Regions from separate parts of the Paenibacillus sp. P4_E11 genome, predicted to be linked through region 1. Evidence: riboswitches for the same ligand, from Rfam matches in the RefSeq annotation. Region 1 holds a riboswitch; each other region holds the start of a gene.
What was found. A riboswitch is a leader RNA that binds a small molecule or an ion and turns the genes downstream of it on or off. The one in region 1 is predicted to bind cyclic di-AMP.
Positions count from the first base shown of each region.

Region 1 (3,330 bases):
AGGCTGCTGTACAGACTCTCGCCAATGAAATCCCTAACTTTATTAAAACTTTAGGCAAAAGTCCAATACCGGTGTTGGGCATCGGTATACCTGGGCTTGTCGATACCTACAATGGCCTGCTTCGAAGCTCAGCCGTGCTAGGCTGGCAGCAGGTCGAATTGGGGGCCATGTTGGAACAGGCTATCGGCTGGCCCACCGTTGTACTCAACCGAAGCCGGGCTCGCGGACTTTCGGAATGCCGTTATGGGGCGGGCAAAAACTATCGTCACATGATTTACATCGGTGTAGATTCAGGCATCGGAGCCGGAATTTATGTAAACCGTGAGCTGATACATGGTGCGATCGGCGGCGCAGGCGAAATCGGCCATACCACCGCTTTGGTAGACGGACCTTTATGCCCTTGCGGTAACACCGGCTGTCTGCAAATGCTCTCCTCATCAACCGCTATGGAACTGGAGGCACGGAAGCTGCTCCGTATGGGTGCCAGCTCCTCACTCCATCTGAAGCCGGACTTCGATCTACAGATGCTGAAGGCCGAAGAGATTTGTCTTGCTGCCGAGCAGGGAGATGAGTTATCCATCCAAGTAGTTAATAGTGCTGCAACCTATTTGGGCATAACGATGGCCAATCTGGTCAACCTGTTGAACCCGGAAGCGATTATTCTAGGCGGACCGATACCCAAGGACAGCCCGACCTTTGTACAAACGGCCGTTAGGGTAATCAGGCAGCGTGCAATTGGTCAATTATCGGCTTCGACTGTCGTCCATACCGGGCAGTTCAAAGAAGTCGGTGGTGCACTGGGAGCGGCCAACTTTGCGCTGGATCGGCATATGACGTTTTCCTACTTCTCCTATATGCAGAGCAACAGCGCCAGCCGCTAAGCATGTGTTCGGGATAAAACAGAAGATGCTGATGCACAATAAAAAAAGCTCCTATCGGAGCAATTCGGTGAAGCGGGTTCGTCTTTAGCGGTAACTTTTTATGCCGAATCAGGATGCAACCTCTCGATGTTTATACTTTCTGATTCTGTAAAAAAAACCGTTGACTAGAAATCGTCAACGGTTCAGTTTACATTACTTCTTATTAACCTGTGAATTCTTGAACCCATTCGCCGTTGTAGAAGGCAACGCCAATCTTAGTGAAGTTCCCGTTAAGGATGTTCTGACGGTGTCCCGCACTGTTCATCCAGGCAGTCATAACTTCCTGAGGCGTACGTTGGCCCTTGGCAATGTTCTCACCCGCATAACGGAATGAAATGTTATAAGTTTTCATCATGTCGAATGGAGATCCGAATGTAGGCGAAGTGTGATCGAAATAGTTCTTGTTATACATATCCTTCGCTTTATCCATAGCCATATTCGTCAAAGCGGCATCACTTGTAAGAGGTTTAAGCCCAGCTTTGGCACGCTCCTGATTAACAAGCGACACGACTTGATTCGCAAAAGAACTTTCCGTTCCTGTCGACGGTGTGCTTGGCGTCGGTGTTGGCTTTACTGGTGTTGGTGTAGGCGTTGGTTTTACTGGTGTTGGTGTAGGTTTAACTGGTGCTGGCGTCGGTGTTGGTGTCACCGGAGTCGGCGTTGGTGCAGGTGTTACAGTTGTTGGTAATTCCGGGAACTTGATGTTCATCCCTGGAAACAGCTGCTCCAATTGCTTCGACAAGTCGAATTTACCATTCAGGAAATCGTTAAGATCTACTTTCTGTAAGCTATAATAACATTGAACTTGATTCCCTGTAGGTGTCGTCCCATTAGTCAAGGTTGCTGCGGATGCTGCTCCAGCTCCTGCTGTGCCGCCGATAACACCCAATGCCAATACCCCTGCCAATAGCTGCTTGTTCAACTTCTTCAAAAACTCCACTCTCCTTTTCGGCCTGCGAGGTTAGCTGACGGATTCGGGTCAAAGAGTAATCACCCGGCCACATAGTGGCTTCACCCCAAAGTTGGTTCCCCCGTGCTTCTACTAGCTTCGGCCTTTGTTGTTTGGTGCCCGTTCATTGTAGCATGGTTATATACACGAATTCATGCCGCAAAGTCTGGCAACAAAACCGGATTGTGGAACATTTGAATGCTACCGATACGTCTTAATGAAGTCAACAGCTTTCCTAATATCGATCTCCGGTTGGTCGCCAACTTCACGTTCGATCGTCAAATATCCTTTATATCCGATGTCCGTCAACGCTTGGAAATAAGCTTTGAAGTCCACTTTCCCTTCACCCAACGGCACTTCGCGGAAGATTTCGCCGGAACGCACCATCTCAGCAATTTTGCCGTGATCCATCGGCTCATAGCCTAATGCGCCATAGATTTCGCGTGGATCGACTTCCTTGTAGCGAACGCCATCCTTCACGTGCGTGTGCACGATATAATCCTTCAATGTGTATACACCTTGTACCGGATCGTCCCCTGTCACCATGACCATATTGGCTGGGTCGAAGTTGACCGATACGCCTCTGCTGCTCAACGTGTCGAGGAAACCTTTCAGATGCTCAGCTGTCTCAGGTCCGGTCTCAATCGCGAAAAAACCGCCCATGCTGCTCGCATATTGGCTCAATTCTTCACATGATTGCTGCATGGCAGCGAAGACAGCCCCATTCTTATCCGAAGGCACAATCCCAATGTGTGTCGTCACAATGTTCGTACCCAGATCTTGCGCGAGATCGAGAATGCGTTTGGACTTCTCGACTTTGGCTGGATTAGCGGCGATATCCTGGAAACCGTGTCCACCAAGATCACCGCATAGTGCAGATATTTCCAAACCGAGCGAATCTATGTAAGCTTTCAGTTCTTTTCGTTGAGCAGGCGACAGATTGGCGGGATCCATCTCTCCGCTGACGGCATAGATTTGAACACCTTCTGCGCCAACATCCTTGGCCTTCTTCAACCCTTCTCTGACTCCGATGCCAAAGCTGTCGACGATGACTCCAATTTTGTTAGTCAATTTCATGCTTCTCATCCTCTTCTCTCGTATTCGGAATAGTAATATACGTAGTGATTGTACTTTCGTTCCAATAACATGTCAACTTGAACGAAGATCAGCCTCTTCCGGTAAAGGAAAAGGCTGTTTCTAAGTTTACACAGATGATGCAATAGGCTGGTTGTCAGACTGGGATGCATGTTTCTTACGGAATTGGATGATAAAGTACATGAGCGTTAATAAGCTCGCTCCTACTGCGAATGCTCCAAGAACAAGTACATTGTGTCCCAGATAACCATAATCACCACTGGATATGACCGCTTTATACCCTGATACAGTATAAGTCATAGGCAGCCAGCTACTTAACGCTTGCAACGGTGCCGGGATAAGCTCCAGTGGGAATGTCCCAGCCGA
Region 1 is NZ_JBFUIX010000019.1:62,291-65,620, reverse strand. Features, by position in the region: gene AC1DWB_RS10245 (ROK family transcriptional regulator) at 1-881, shown strand, start outside; gene AC1DWB_RS10240 (CAP domain-containing protein) at 1,084-1,860, opposite strand; cyclic di-AMP (ydaO/yuaA leader) riboswitch at 1,856-1,984, opposite strand; gene AC1DWB_RS10235 (sugar phosphate isomerase/epimerase family protein) at 2,071-2,946, opposite strand; gene AC1DWB_RS10230 (YhgE/Pip family protein) at 3,073-3,330, opposite strand, start outside.

Region 2 (3,330 bases), on a different contig from region 1:
TCATCTCATTGTTGGTGGAAAATATCGCTGTCGGCGGCTCGCTCTGTGCCATGAACCAGTGGATCGCCTGCTTGCCGGAAGCTCGGGTGAAATCCCCCTGATACACGGACTCGGAGGATATCGGAACACCAGCTTCCTTATACGCTTCGACAACCCCTTCGTATCGTTCGTTCGCCGTACTGATCGTGGCTGGTCCATTAACGATGCCAATGCGTGCATGGCCTTGCGCTAACAAGTAAGTGATCGCCTCGCCAGCCGGCGTCCGATTGTCCTCCATCACCAGATCCGTCCCAACGCCTGCAATACTTCGGTCCACAAGCACGAGTGGAATATCAGCGCCCAGCACGTGTCGAAGTTGCTCCTTGTTGTCGCCAGTTCCGGCTAATACAATCCCGTCGACCCGGTTGCTGCGCAGCACATCAAGCGCCTCACGCTCCTTCTGCGGACTCTCATCCGAATCCATGAACAGGACGCGGTAGCCAGCGGAGATCAGTCTGCGTTGCAGCGTGTTGGCAATGGCCATGAAGTACGGATTCGTCATATCCGGCAGGATCATACCGATACTGCGAGATCGGTCTTGCTTCAGACTACGTGCAATCGCATTCGGCTGGTAGTTCAAGCTCTGAACGGTGCTTAACACTTGCTGACGGACTTCATCGCTCACATACCCTGTTCCACTCAGCACTCTTGATACGGTAGCAGTCGATACTCCGGCGCTCTTGGCGACATCTTTAATTGTTAGCTTGCGCACCTGGACTGAACGCCTCCTTCTGCTTAACCTTTAGTTAAACGTTTACACATCTAAATTATCACAATCTAAAGAACCTTTCAATCGTAAAAGTATCGAATGAGCAAGGCACAGCTTCTGGAAGCAAAAGACTAGAAAATAAAAGACTTGTTCGGTTGTATCCGTTTTCATTTGCTATAAAGGCTAAATATCCTCTTATCTCACGCTGCTCCCGGGTTTACAAGGTTGCCTAATCGTCGTATCATTTGGAGCAACAACTACATAAGAAGTCAATCGCTGAATTCCTATCCAGGAAACGGGGGAACCACCGGAATGTTCTGTCTTACATGTCTGACAGAATGACGTTCCATGGGGTGAATCCAAGGCATACGCCAAGGTAGGGCTCTCTCAAGCCCGAATCCGATAGCTAACTTCGTAAGCGCCTTGAGAGAGCCTAGCTCCTCCTTATGCATCGTAAAGGAGCCCACCTATGATAAAAACAATCGAAACCTTACCCGACTTAAGTCACTCTATCTCGTCTCTCTACCAGATCGGCTCTATGAAGCTGTTCCTGTTCGATCCTGATCGGACGGATGGGTCGACTCTTGGAGTCGACAAAGACTGTTACACCGGTTTGATGAAAATGACTAGTCAGGGTGCAGTGGGATGGGGAACGTTCACCCTGCCTCACGGAGAACATCCGATCGATCTTGTGAAGTGGGCGTCTATCTTCATGTCACTGAAAGGTCTCTCTATCCCCGACGCATTCCTATATATTCAGAGTAACAGACTATGCTGGGGCGAAGTAAGAGGAGATCTAGCTGCTGCGGCACTAAGCGATCTGGCCGATAATATCGAATACCCTCTTATGAACGAGCCCTTCCAGATGGAAGAGAATGAATTGCTGCAGCAATCGCTCTCGTATTTCTCCTTCTAATCATTCGATAGAATCGATAAAGCCCTCACACCGGATACTTCGGATGTGAGGGCTTCCTAGTTCAATAGATAACCTACCTGAGCGCTTCTCGCAGGTAGCGTCCGGTGTGAGAGACCTCGACCGCTGCCACATGCTCCGGTGTGCCGGTCGCCATCAATTCGCCCCCTCGATCTCCCCCTTCGGGCCCGATGTCGATCACCCAATCACATTCGCGGATGACATCGAGGTTGTGCTCCACGACGATGACCGTATTGCCGGCGTCCACCAGCCGGTTCAGCAGAATGAGCAGCTGTGCGGTATCCCGCGGATGCAGTCCGGTCGAGGGTTCGTCCAGCAAGTACAGCATGTGGCGCTTCGTCTTGCCGCTCAGCTCCTTGGCCAGCCGAATCCGCTGCCCCTCTCCCCCGGACAAGGTGACGATCGATTGGCCCCAATGGAGATAGCCAAGCCCGACTTCGTTCAGCAAAGCGATCTGGGCGTCCATCTTAATCTGACCTTGCAAGAGCGGCAGACTCTCCTGGACGGTCAGATCGAGCAGGTCGGAGACCGACAGTCCATTGTACGTGATACGCAGCACTTCCTCCTGGAATCGCTTGCCGCGGCATACCGGACAACGTACCTCAAGGCCAGGTAGGAAGAACATATCCATCGGCACGACGCCGAGTCCTTGGCAATGCTCGCATCGCCCACCCGGCGTGTTGAACGAGAAATGCTTCGCCGTGAGCCCGGCCTGCTTCGCCTCCGGCAAGCCGGCATACAGATTGCGAACGGCGGTGAATACGTCCGTGTACGTCGCCACGTTGGACCGGCTCATCCGACCGATCGGTGACTGGTCGACCGTCACGATGTTGTCAATGGCACCGTAGCCGGTAATGCTGGCGCAGCCGTGGCGTTGCTGCTCGTCGCTGCCCCCGGCAGCCACGAGATCGAACAGCAGTGTCGACTTGCCGGAGCCGGAGACGCCGGTGAGGGCGACCAGGCACCCGAGCGGGAACGCTACGTCGATATGCTGCAGATTCCGCTCGAAGGCATCGCGGACTTGCAGGAACTGCCCGTTCCCAGGCCGTCTCGTCCGAGTCGTCTTCAAGCCCGATTGTCGAGCTTCCTCGTCGCGCAGGAATGTGCCCGTGACCGACTCCGGGTTCTCCATCAATTCCATCAGTGTACCTTCGCCCACAATCCTTCCGCCGAAGCTGCCTGCCCCGGGTCCCATATCGATGACATGGTCCGCCGCGCGCATCATCTCGACATCATGCTCGATCACGAGCACCGTATTCCCCAGATCGCGAAGCTGCTGCAGCACCTGAATCAGACCCGCCGTATCGCGGGCATGGAGGCCCATGGTCGGCTCGTCGAGAATATACAGCACCCCGGTCAGGCCCGATCCAATAATAGAAGCGAGCCGCAATCGCTGTGCTTCCCCGCCGGACAGCGTGATCGATTGGCGGCTAAGCGTCAAGTACCCGAGCCCGACATCGACGATTCGTTTCGTGCGGAGCGTTAGATCGTGCAGCAGGGTTTCTACCTGCTCCCGCTCTTCTAGCTGTAGCTCGCCCATCAGCTGCTCCAGCCAGAACAGCGCATTCTGCAGCGCCCACCCGGAAATATCGGAGATCGACGCGCCGCCGACTGTAACTTGACGGATCGCTTCCTTCAGACGGGCTCC
Region 2 is NZ_JBFUIX010000092.1:7,864-11,193, reverse strand. Features, by position in the region: gene AC1DWB_RS25770 (LacI family DNA-binding transcriptional regulator) at 1-751, opposite strand, end outside; cyclic di-AMP (ydaO/yuaA leader) riboswitch at 1,013-1,185, shown strand; gene AC1DWB_RS25765 (hypothetical protein) at 1,218-1,664, shown strand; gene uvrA (excinuclease ABC subunit UvrA) at 1,738-3,330, opposite strand, start outside.
Region 2: another riboswitch for cyclic di-AMP. It lies ahead of AC1DWB_RS25765 (hypothetical protein); the one in region 1 lies ahead of AC1DWB_RS10240 (CAP domain-containing protein).

Region 3 (3,330 bases), on a different contig from region 1:
CAACGTACCGGTGGCAATGGCGCGCCCTTTGTGAAGGACGATGTAGCGGTCACAATATCGCTCAATTGTCGACAATATATGCGAGCTGATCAGCAAGCTGGCTCCTTCCTGCTTGCGTGTAACCATGAGTTCGAGTAACGACCGCATGCTGAGCGGATCGAGTCCCAGGAACGGTTCATCAATAATATACAGGGGCGGCTCGACAAGAAAGGCGCACATGATCATCACCTTCTGCTTCATGCCTTTCGACAATTGTTGCGGAAAGCTGTGTAATTTGTCGCCCATTTGGAACTGAGTGCTAAGCGTGTCGATTCGCTGTTCGAATTGCGATTCTTCGAGCCCGTATACCATAGCCGTTAACTTCAGATGTTCGCGAATCGTTAGCTCCGCATACAGCTCCGGGGATTCCGGAACGTAGGCGAGCTTGGAACGGAATTGGTGTTCGTTTCTTAATGGCTGTTGCCCGCCGATTCGGATTTCTCCCTGTTGGGGTTGTAACAGCCCGAGCAGATGTTTGATCGTCGTACTTTTGCCAGCCCCGTTTAAACCGATCAAGCCGATCATTTCTCCAGGATTTACTGTAAAAGAGAGATCATGTAAAATTGGCTTATTGCTGAAGTAACCACCATATAGTTTTTCCACTTGCAAAATCGGTAACATAGCAAACCTCCGGTTCATCTGATACTTTTATCCTAACATTTTCAAAGATTGCAAGCACATTTTTACCTATTTTTGTGCCGATGTTACCCAACTTTTACGTAAACAAGCGTGTGGGGGAGTTTGAGAGAGCAATATTGGCAAAAAAGTGTGATTAATCACACAAAACTCGTGGATTTGTCTGTTTTTACATACTCCGCTCGCTTTACAGCTTTGGAGGAACATCGTAAACTAACCTTCATAATAACTTAACTTCATATTGCTATCAATTTCCAATCGCTGAGTTTTCAGAAATGAAAAACGGGGGAACCAAACAGGGTTACATTGGGGTGAATTTCGCTAGTGAGACTACAACTCTTACAGTAGCGAATAGGGCGACTCTCGCGTCCGAATCCGTCAGCTAACCTCGTAAGCGTGAAGAGAGAGGCACTTTGTCGGGGGCCTATGCTTGTTTTTGATGTAGCATGGTTCGTACAGCCGAGAAGAGTCCCTCTTCTGCGGCTTTTTTAATGCCATATTCCGGCAAAGCGTTAAAGCGCTAAAGAAAATTCTTTTCTTCACTAAGGGATATTGGGACCACGACCCTCATACACATTGGAGGGGGGCGGTTGCCCAAAATCAAACAAGTGGAGGAGAGACGGCACTAACAATAAACTATAGTCGCGTCAAATCCGATCATGCGTAACACTCGACGGCGGGGCTTAAGGAGGACCGAAGAAGTGGGAGGTATTCACCAAGGAGAACCCCATGTAAAACGATCATCCAGCATGACCTTCGCATTGCGATGGAAGCGTGAAAACTTGCGTTTGATTTCAGGTATCGCTTTGTTTTCAATCGCTATGACTTTCATGTTCACGGTGTTGTTGTACGGTACGGCTACCAAGAGCGTATCCGTAGTAGTGAATGGACAAGAAACCGTTGTGAGTACGAAGCAATGGGTCCTGCAACGCCTACTGGATGAACTGGCCATTCCGGTTGGAGAATATGACCGATTATCCCTGCCTTTAGAGGCGAAGTTGAAGAACGGGGATAAAGTCGTGGTCGATCATGCTCTACCGGTGCAATTGATGGCTGATGGGAAGACGGAATTAAAGTACACGACAGGAAGAACGGTTGCTGCAGTATTGCAGGACTTGGATGTATCCGTAGGAGAACTGGATAAAGTGTCTCCTGCGCAGGATACGGGCATTAGCGGGAATGATGTCATTCAAGTGGTCAGAGTGAATAAAGTATTAGAGGATCAGACGGAAGCCATACCATTTGACACCGTGAAACAAAACGATCCGAACTTGCTGAAAGGCAAGGAGCAAACCGTTACAGAAGGCCAAGATGGCGTTCTTGCCAAGAAGATCGAAAAAACGTTCGAGGATGGCGTCCTTGTGGCTGAGAATGTAGTCGATATGAAAGTATCTGCGGAAAGTGTCAATAAAGTCGTAGCACTGGGCACCAAAAACCCCGTAGTTGTGTTGTCTGCATCCACGCCTAATATCGAAGAAGTGACGAAGTCAGGCGTGACGTTCGGGTATAAGCAGATCTTGAACAACGTATCGCTGACTGCGTATACCATTGATGCTAGTTCTACAGGCAAAACCAGCGAGCATCCCCAATACGGATTAACCTTCTCCGGGACGCGTGTGACCGAAGGCCGTACGATTGCGGTAGATCCCAAAGTGATTCCAATTGGATGGTGGGTCTACATCGAGGGTATCGGCTTGCGACGTGCGGAAGACACCGGTAGCGGCATCAAGGGAAACATTATCGATGTATTCTTCGACAACCCGGATTATGCCAAACGATTTGGTGTGAAACGCGGTTACAAGGTTTACGTTATCGGCAAGGATAAACCGGCTTCGAGTTGATAGACATCTCCCTGAGCCAGAGCTGACCCCGCGAAAAATGCGTCAGCTCTGCTCTGGGATTGATCATTCCCTTCGAGTTCGGGTATAGTGTACAATAGAAGCTCATGCAGGAGAAGAAGAGGACAACCGCCCCTCTTCTTTTTGTTGCTGTCGGAAAGGGACGGGCCAAGGTGATCAAAGAAATCATTGTTGTTGAGGGTCGTGACGATACGATTGCGATCCAGCGAGCCGTGCAGGCTGAAACGATCGAGACAGGCGGATCGGCCATCGACGCGACGGTACTTCGCAAAATTGCTCTGGCGCAGGAACGTCGTGGTGTGATTGTGTTCACGGATCCTGATCATGCAGGTGAGCGTATCCGCAGGATTATTTCGGCGAAAGTACCTGGCTGCAAGCATGCGTTTCTAACGCAGCAGGAGGCGACCAAGAAGGGCGACATCGGGGTAGAGAATGCAACGGATGAAGCGATCCGTCAAGCACTTGCTCAAGTTAGGACAGACTATGAGGGAAGCGCGGCCGATCAGGAGCCGGAGGCGCAGATCACACAAGCGGATCTCATGGCTGCGGGGCTACTCGTCCATCCGGACGCCGCCCGGAGACGGCTTGCCATCGGCGACCGTCTGGGTATCGGCTGCTGCAACGGAAAGCAGTTCCTGAAGCGCTGCGCTATGTTCCGCATCACCCAGGCCGAGTTTAAGCGTGCGTATGATGATTTTATGGATAAAGGAATGTGACAGCTGCTATGACGGATATGGTGTCTACACCCAAACGAACGAAGGAATTGATCAAGAAATACGGTCTTGTGTTAAAGAAG
Region 3 is NZ_JBFUIX010000031.1:14,151-17,480, forward strand. Features, by position in the region: gene AC1DWB_RS14030 (ABC transporter ATP-binding protein) at 1-660, opposite strand, end outside; cyclic di-AMP (ydaO/yuaA leader) riboswitch at 925-1,088, shown strand; gene AC1DWB_RS14035 (G5 domain-containing protein) at 1,377-2,516, shown strand; gene rnmV (ribonuclease M5) at 2,687-3,250, shown strand; gene rsmA (16S rRNA (adenine(1518)-N(6)/adenine(1519)-N(6))-dimethyltransferase RsmA) at 3,259-3,330, shown strand, end outside.
Region 3: another riboswitch for cyclic di-AMP. It lies ahead of AC1DWB_RS14035 (G5 domain-containing protein); the one in region 1 lies ahead of AC1DWB_RS10240 (CAP domain-containing protein).

Region 4 (3,330 bases), on a different contig from region 1:
CAAGGCGCATACAGAGTTGGCCCCTGGCTCCCCACAGCCGCAGACTCCTACGGCTATAGTAGTCCCGCCTCCATCACCGACTATGATGCCAGCCCCGCCTTCATCACCATCGCCATCGTCTCCTGCAGCATCTGTGAGATCCAAGAAACCGTCTATTCCCGTACAAAGACAGCAGGAGATGTCGCAGAAGAAGTTGACTTTATCGGAACTAAGGTCGAAGTACTCCGACTATTTCAAAGTCAATGGGCAATCCAGTGTCAAAAAAATCGCGCTAACTTTTGACGACGGTCCTGATCAGCTATATACCCCGCAAATCTTGGACATTCTTAAGGCGAATAACGTTAAGGCGACTTTCTTCCTGGTCGGACGAAGGGCAGAGGCGAATCCAGCCGTCGTGGCTCGGATCGTGCGGGAAGGACATATAATCGGCAACCACTCCTACAATCATCCGTTGTTCACGAAGTTGACGCTCGGCGAGTTCCAGAATCAGATCGAGAAGACATCCCAGATCTTACATGGGCAAATTGGTTATTACCCCAAACTTATTCGTCCTCCGTATGGTGAAATAACCGAGGAACAGCTGAAGTGGGTCGGAAGCCGCAACTATGTAATCGTCAATTGGAATATCGACTCCCTGGATTGGAAAGGTTTATCGGCCGATCAAGTGTCACATAACATCATAAGCCATATGCGTGCTGGCGCGATTGTGTTGCAGCATTCCGCCGGAGGAGATAAGCAGGATTTATCAGGCACAGTAACGGCCCTGCCGTCCATTATTCGTAAAATAAAAGAAGACGGCTACGAACTCGTAACCGTCCCACAATTATTAAACTTGTCCAAGCAGCTGTAGTCTAAACTTAATTTAATACGTAAATCTGTACCTTCTGTAACCCGAACGAGTTCACGAATGACTTGGACCCGGGAATGAAAATATCGATCTTGTTGCCCTTGATCGCACCACCGATATCACTGGCCTTGGCCAGTAAAGTCTGCGGCAATCCACTGAAGCTATAGCCTTTGATCAGGACGGTCGTTCCTAACGGAATGACCTTAGGGTCGACTGCGATTGTGCCAAGTGCTAGCGCATTGCCAAAGTAATCAACCGCTCCATAGCCGCCGTTCTCTTCAGGCGCACTGGAGTAGGCGGAAGCTGTGGCGTTCAGCACTTTCTTGTACGAATGCGAGGCACCCTGGTGATCTTGAATCGTTTGTCCCGTCTGTACAGCATCCTGAGCGGGTTGAGCAGCCGTGACCGTTGCTTTCGCTACAGCTGTAGTCGCTGCGGACTTGGCTTTGGCTTTGCTGACGATTGCCGTCTGCTTGCTTGCGGCAGGTACTGAGACTGGTGCAGATGCGGCTGCTTGAGCTGCGAGTTGAGCCGCCTGAGCTGCTTGTGCGGCTTGTTCTGCGGCAATCGCTGCTTCTGCGGCGGCAGCTGCTTCGCTCTTGGCGATTTCGGCCGTTGCTTGAGGACGCTGCAAGTCCCAGCCAGCCTGGAGGTCGAATTTGATGGGTTCGCTCGAGGCGATGTCCGACCCTTGTGCGTTCGTTGCGACTGCCAGCTGGCTTACCTCTTCAGTCTGCGGTTTGGCCGGCACGTCTTCCTGGCTCAGCTTTGCCACACTTTCTGCGAAGACGGTCGTTCCGCCAATGCAAAATACGCCTAAGGCAATTGTCGCCAAGGTTTTTTTGCTGTAAAACTTGGATATCAAGGTACATCGCTCCTTTTATTTGATGCCTACGAGGTTAGCTGTCGGGTTCGGGCTGAGGATACAACCCTACGTCTTATAAACGATTCACCCCAAACGGACGAACAAGTTCGTTTTCGTCCATACATACTTACATCCCCCGCACTGTCCAACAATTGGGAAGGACAGTTTCGGCCGTGCTTACTAAACAGGCTAACATACGATTATACCTAGAAAAACCCTTAAAATTTGGTAATCCATTATGTGAACGCAATATTTTGGCAAATACAAGTAGGTTTTTATGTGAAAAATTGGGTCCCTTTCAGGTTATACGAACCCTATATGCGAATAACAAAAAAAGCGCCAATGGCTTGGCGCTAAAGCAATCTTTCCCGATTGTCGAACCTGGAGCAGATCTGGAATAAATCCCCTGCCTGACTGAACTTCATTAAGCTTGAAAAAAAAGTTGTCCATTAAGCGAACGATTCTTTTGCAATCGGCTCCAACAGCTTGTAACCTACATTTCGAATCGTCATAATGTATTCCGGCGTGCGGGCATTTTTTTCGATTTTGTCGCGTAGGTGGCTGATATGAACGTCCACGATCCGGGTGTCTCCGAGAAAGTGATAGTCCCACACCCCGTGCAGCAGTTGCTGGCGGCTAAGCACTTTACCTCTATGCTTGCAGAGGAACAGAAGCAATTCGAATTCTTTCGGTGTCAGCTCAATGGAATTACCGTGAATATAAGCTTCCCGTTGATCAGGACGAATCTCAATGGGGCCGATATGGATCGATTCATCAGAAGTAGTCGGCAGTGTGTTCAATCTTCTCAGGATGGCCTGAATGCGTGAGACCAGCTCCTGCGGACTGAACGGCTTCGTCATGTAATCATCGGCTCCATTGTCCAGCCCCTGGATTTTGTCAGACAAATCCTGAAGCGCCGTCAGCATGACAATCGGGACTAGATTATGTTGACTGCGCAGCCTGCGGCACACTTGAATGCCGTCCAGCTTGGGCAGCATGAGGTCGAGAACAATCAAATCCGGGCGGAATTGAGGCAGCACCTCGAACACCGCTTCCCCGTCATACACGCACTGCACTTCGAAGCCAACCAGTTTCAGATTGAATTCAATCAACATGGAGATCGAAGGTTCGTCATCTACGACAAGTATTCGTTTTTTCATCATCGTCGTCTCCTTTGTGTTCATTTTCCTAGATGGATTAGTAATGGATAGGTTTATTATGACAGAGCAATATCATGCCAATATTAATCGTTCGTAAAGTGGATGTTAAAATTATTGGAGAAATTGTTGTATAATGAAACACGAGGTGAACAGCTTGGCATTCCATATCGTACTTGTAGAGCCGGAAATTCCGGCTAACACGGGCAACATCGCGCGTACTTGCGCGGCAACAGGGACTTACTTGCATTTGGTAAGGCCATTAGGGTTTGATACCGATGATCGTACACTCAAGCGTGCTGGACTTGACTATTGGCACGCAGTGAAGGTGGACTATTACGATTCGTTTCAGGAGCTGCAGCAGCACTTCAGCGAGAGCCGATTCTTCTATTCGACTACGAAGGCCACCCGGCTGTATACGGAATTCGAATATCGGGACGGAGATATGTTCGTATTCGGTA
Region 4 is NZ_JBFUIX010000007.1:120,896-124,225, forward strand. Features, by position in the region: gene AC1DWB_RS05210 (polysaccharide deacetylase family protein) at 1-850, shown strand, start outside; gene AC1DWB_RS05215 (3D domain-containing protein) at 858-1,712, opposite strand; cyclic di-AMP (ydaO/yuaA leader) riboswitch at 1,720-1,895, opposite strand; gene AC1DWB_RS05220 (response regulator) at 2,162-2,875, opposite strand; gene trmL (tRNA (uridine(34)/cytosine(34)/5-carboxymethylaminomethyluridine(34)-2'-O)-methyltransferase TrmL) at 3,027-3,330, shown strand, end outside.
Region 4: another riboswitch for cyclic di-AMP. It lies ahead of AC1DWB_RS05215 (3D domain-containing protein); the one in region 1 lies ahead of AC1DWB_RS10240 (CAP domain-containing protein).